One region of the Streptomyces sp. NPDC088147 genome, then DNA from elsewhere that is predicted to be linked to it. Evidence: riboswitches for the same ligand, from Rfam matches in the RefSeq annotation. Region 1 holds a riboswitch; the other holds the start of a gene.
The links. Region 1 has a riboswitch for S-adenosylmethionine ahead of thrC (threonine synthase). Riboswitches for the same ligand answer to the same signal wherever they lie in the genome.

Region 1 (2,195 bases):
CCGGCCGTGTACTCCGCGATCTCCCGCACCGGCGGCCGTTCCTCCGTGTCCACCGCGTGCGTACGCGGCACGAAACCGTGCTCGCCGCGCTCGAACTGCGTCAGCTCCGGCCGTACCAAGTGCGCCCGGGACAGCCTCAGCTGCGCCGTACGGTAGATCGCCGCGGCCATCCGCCCCAGCGCCCGTTCGTCCTGGTGGCGGTGGATCCGCACCCCGACGTCGACCTGCCCCAGCGCGTCGAGACCCGCCGTGTGCAGCGCGTCCACGAGCAGCCCCAGCTCCACGCCGTACCCGACGGGGAACGGCAGCCGTTCCAGCAGCGAGCGCCGCGCCGCGTACTCACCACCGAGCGGCTGTACGAAACCGGCCAGCCGGGGCCAGTGCAGATTGAGCAGCGGCCGGGCCACCAACTCGGTCACGCGCCCGCCCTGACCGCCCTGGCTCCCCCGACCTTCCTGGCTCCCCTGGCCACCCTGGCTCTCCCGGTCTCCCTGACCGGGGTGTCCAGCCGCGGGCTGGAGCAGCGGGCGGTCGTACATCGCCTTGACGAACTGCACGTCCTGGTCGGTCAGCAGCGGCCCCACGATCCCCGACACGAAATCGGCCGAAAACCTCCGCAGATCGGCGTCCACGAAGCACACGACCTCGCCGCTCGTCACCAGCAGCGACCGCCACAGCACCTCGCCCTTGCCGGGCAGGGCCGGCAGCCGCGGCAGTATCGCGTCCCGGTGCTCCACGCGCGCTCCCGCCGCCTCGGCGACCGCGGCCGTACGGTCGGTGGAACCGGAATCGACCACCACCAGTTCATCGACGAGCCGCACCCGCTCCATCAGTTCGCGCCGGATCACGGACACGATCTCGCCGACCGTCTCCTCCTCGTTCAGCGCCGGAAGGACCACACTCACCGTCGTCCCGCGCGCGGCCTTCGCCACCATCAGCCGGTCGAGCGGGCGGTCGGCCACGGACCAGGAACGCCTGGTCAGCCAGTGCTCCACCTCTTCCAGCACGGTCGGTACTCCCTGTGCGTGTGCCATGAACGTGATCCATCTCGCGGTGCGGACCACTATCTCAACCGTCCGTTCCTTCGGTTACAGTCTTGAACAACACGAATGACCCACGCATGCCGGGGGTCGTTACGTGGAAAAACGCACCGGACCCCGGGTCCGGTGCCATAGCGCTCATCCAGAGGGACTGAGGGAACGGCCCGTTGAAGTCCCGGCAACCCTCCCGCCGACCATTCGAGGTCACGGTGGGGAAGGTGCCAATTCCGTCTCGTGGCGAAGTACGTCGCGAGGAAGATGAGGAGAAAGGGCCTCGCCTCCATGGCTGTGCAGACCGCCGAACAGAACACCGGCTCCGACACCGGCGCCGTTGATCTCGGACCCGCCGCCGCACTCTCGTGCCGCGAATGCGGACAGCGCTTCGACCTCGGACCGATCTTCGCCTGCGCCGACTGTTTCGGGCCGCTCGAAGTCGCGTACGACCTGCCGAGCGGCACCCCCGAAGAGCTGAAGAAGCGCATCGCCGAGGGCCCGGACAACATCTGGCGCTACGCGCCGCTGCTGCCCGTCCCCGCCGACGTGGCCACGAAGCCCAACATCAACCCCGGCTTCACCAAGCTCGTCAAGGCCGACAACCTCGCCCGTGAACTGGGCGTCACCGGCTCCCTCCACATCAAGGACGACTCCGGCAACCCGACGCACTCCTTCAAGGACCGTGTCGTCGCCATCGCCGTCGAGGCCGCCCGCGCCTTCGGATTCACCACGCTCTCCTGCTCCTCCACGGGCAATCTGGCCGGTGCCGTCGGCGCCGCCGCCGCCCGCGCCGGCTTCCGTTCCTGCGTCTTCATCCCGCACGACCTGGAGCAGGGCAAGGTCGTCATGGCGGCGGTGTACGGCGGTGAACTCGTCGGCATCGAGGGCAACTACGACGACGTCAACCGCTTCTGTTCCGAGCTGATCGGCGACCCGCTCGGCGAGGGCTGGGGCTTCGTCAACGTCAACCTGCGCCCGTACTACGGCGAGGGCTCCAAGACGCTGGCGTACGAGATCTGCGAGCAGCTCGGCTGGCGGCTGCCCGACCAGATCGTCGTCCCGATCGCCTCGGGCTCGCAGCTCACGAAGATCGACAAGGGTCTCCAGGAACTGATCAAGCTCGGTCTGGTCGAGGACAAGCCGTACAAGATCTTCGGCGCC
Region 2 (2,195 bases), on a different contig from region 1:
GTCGGCCCGCCCCGCGAGCACCCCGGAACCGAACGGCGCGTACAGCTTGTGCCCGGAGAAGGCCACCCAGTCGACCTCCAGCTCGGCGATGTCCACGGGGTGGTGCGGCGCGAGCTGAGCGGCGTCCAGCACGATACGGGCACCCCCCGCGTGCGCGGCGGCGGCCAACTCCCGTACGGGCCACAGCTCGCCGGTCACATTGGACGCACCGGTCACACAGACCAGCGCCGGCCCCGCGGTCCCCCGCCCGGCGAGTGCCCGCTCCAGCGTGGCGACGGCCTCGCCCGGCGTCCTGGGAGCGTTCAGATACGTCACCTGCGCGTCCCGCCACGGCAGCAGGGACGCGTGATGCTCGGTCTCGAACACGAACACCTCGCACTCCGCGGGGAGCACGGCCGCCAGCAGATTGAGCGAGTCGGTGGTCGAGCGGGTGAAGACGACCTGGTCATCGGGGCGGCAGCCGAGGAACTCCGCGACCGTGCGGCGGCTGTTCTCGAACAGATCCGTGGAGAGCTGCGAGAGATAACCGGCGCCCCGGTGGACACTGCCGTAGTACGGAGCGTACGCGGCGACGTCGTCCCACACCCGCTGAAGGGCGGGAGCACTGGCGGCGTAGTCGAGCGCGGCGTAGGTGACCTCGCCACCGGTGACGAGCGGGACGCTCACCTCACGCCCGAGCACCGGCAGCGGGGCGGCGCAGGCGGGGTCGTCGGAGAGGGTCGTGGTGACGGCGTTCGGGCGTGCGGACATGGCGATATCTCCCGGCGGGACAAGTCGGAACGGCTTCAAGTCCCCGCGGTGCGCGGCTGCGCCGCGATGCTGGCGGGGGTGTGCCTCGACGCACGGGTCACCGTGCGGAGGTGTTGAAGAGGGGGCGCGATCGCCCTAACGCATTCGCTTGCTCACGAGACTGCTCCCTTGAGGACCAGGACCCCAAAGGTGGCAGGGGTCCGCGCTTGCCGCAGACCTCGCTGCCTACGGCCTGGTCTTCACCCGGGGCACCCCGCCACGGACGGAGGGTTGCCGGACAGCGAGCCGGGGCCTTAATCGCTGTCGCTCATGACCTTGCCGGAGATTATGCCATAGGGGTGGCGGGGGGGTGGGGGTGGGTGCGGTCGCCGGGTCGCGGTCTCGCTGTCGTGGGCCGGGGCCCGGGAACGGCGACAACCCGCACCCCGACCACCGGCCCCAGCCGAAACGCACCCGTACCCACACCCAGCAACCCGCACCCGGAAACCGGCAGCCGCCGAAACGCACCCTTACGCGCCCCGGACCACGCCCCCCGCCAGGGAGGCGCGGCGCTACGAATGCGACGACGCGATCCAGCGGGCGAGAGCCCGCCCCGCCTCGCCCGAGTCGATCGACTCCGCCGCCCTCTCCATCCCCGCCGACAGCTGCGCCTCCAGCGACTCCCCCGTCGGATCCAGCGCCACCAGCGCCGCCGCCGAGTTCAGCAGCACCGCGTCCCGCACCGGCCCCGTCTCCCCCGCCAGCAGCCGCCGCGCGACATCCGCGTTGTACGACGCGTCCGCGCCGCGCAGCGCCTCCACGGGCACCACGTCCAGGCCCACGTCCCGCGGGTCGAACGTCTCCTCGGACACCTTGCCGTCGCGGACGACCCATACCCGCGACGTCGCGGTGGTCGTCAGCTCGTCGAGGCCGTCGTCGCCGCGGAAGACCAGCGCGGAGGAGCCGCGCTCGGCCAGTACGCCCGCGACGATCGGTGCCATCCGGGCGTCGGCGACGCCCGTCGCCTGCGCGCGTACCTTCGCCGGGTTGGTGAGCGGGCCCAGGAAGTTGAAGGTGGTACGGATGCCCAACTCGCCTCGCGCGGCGGCCACATGGCGCAGCGCGGGGTGGAACTTCACGGCGAAGCAGAAGGTGATGCCCGCTTCCTCGGCGACCTCGGCGACCCGCTGGGGGGTCAGTTCCAGGTTGACGCCGAGCTTCTCCAGTACGTCGGAGGCTCCGCTCGCCGAGGACGCGGCGCGGTTGCCGTGCTTGACGACCTTCGCGCCGGTGCCGGCGACCACGATCGACGACATGGTCGAGATATTGACGGTCTTGGCGCCGTCGCCGCCGGTGCCGACGATGTCGACGGTCCTGCCGGGCACCTCGATCAGGTTGGCGTGCGCGTACATCGCGCGGACGAGCCCGCTGATCTCCGCGACCGTCTCCCCCTTGGCCCGCAGCGC

Region 2: linked by a shared signal. The riboswitch ahead of ACIOGX_RS09075 (aminotransferase class V-fold PLP-dependent enzyme) and the one ahead of thrC (threonine synthase) in region 1 are both predicted to bind S-adenosylmethionine.

What each region holds. Positions count from the first base shown of each region.
Region 1 covers NZ_JBIUSY010000005.1:512,959-515,153, reverse strand. Annotated here, with positions in the region: gene ACIOGX_RS20265 (glucosyl-3-phosphoglycerate synthase) at 1-1,007, opposite strand, end outside; SAM riboswitch class I at 1,176-1,305, shown strand; gene thrC (threonine synthase) at 1,323-2,195, shown strand, end outside.
Region 2 covers NZ_JBIUSY010000002.1:870,488-872,682, reverse strand. Annotated here, with positions in the region: gene ACIOGX_RS09075 (aminotransferase class V-fold PLP-dependent enzyme) at 1-750, opposite strand, end outside; SAM riboswitch class IV at 948-1,065, opposite strand; gene trpD (anthranilate phosphoribosyltransferase) at 1,302-2,195, opposite strand, start outside.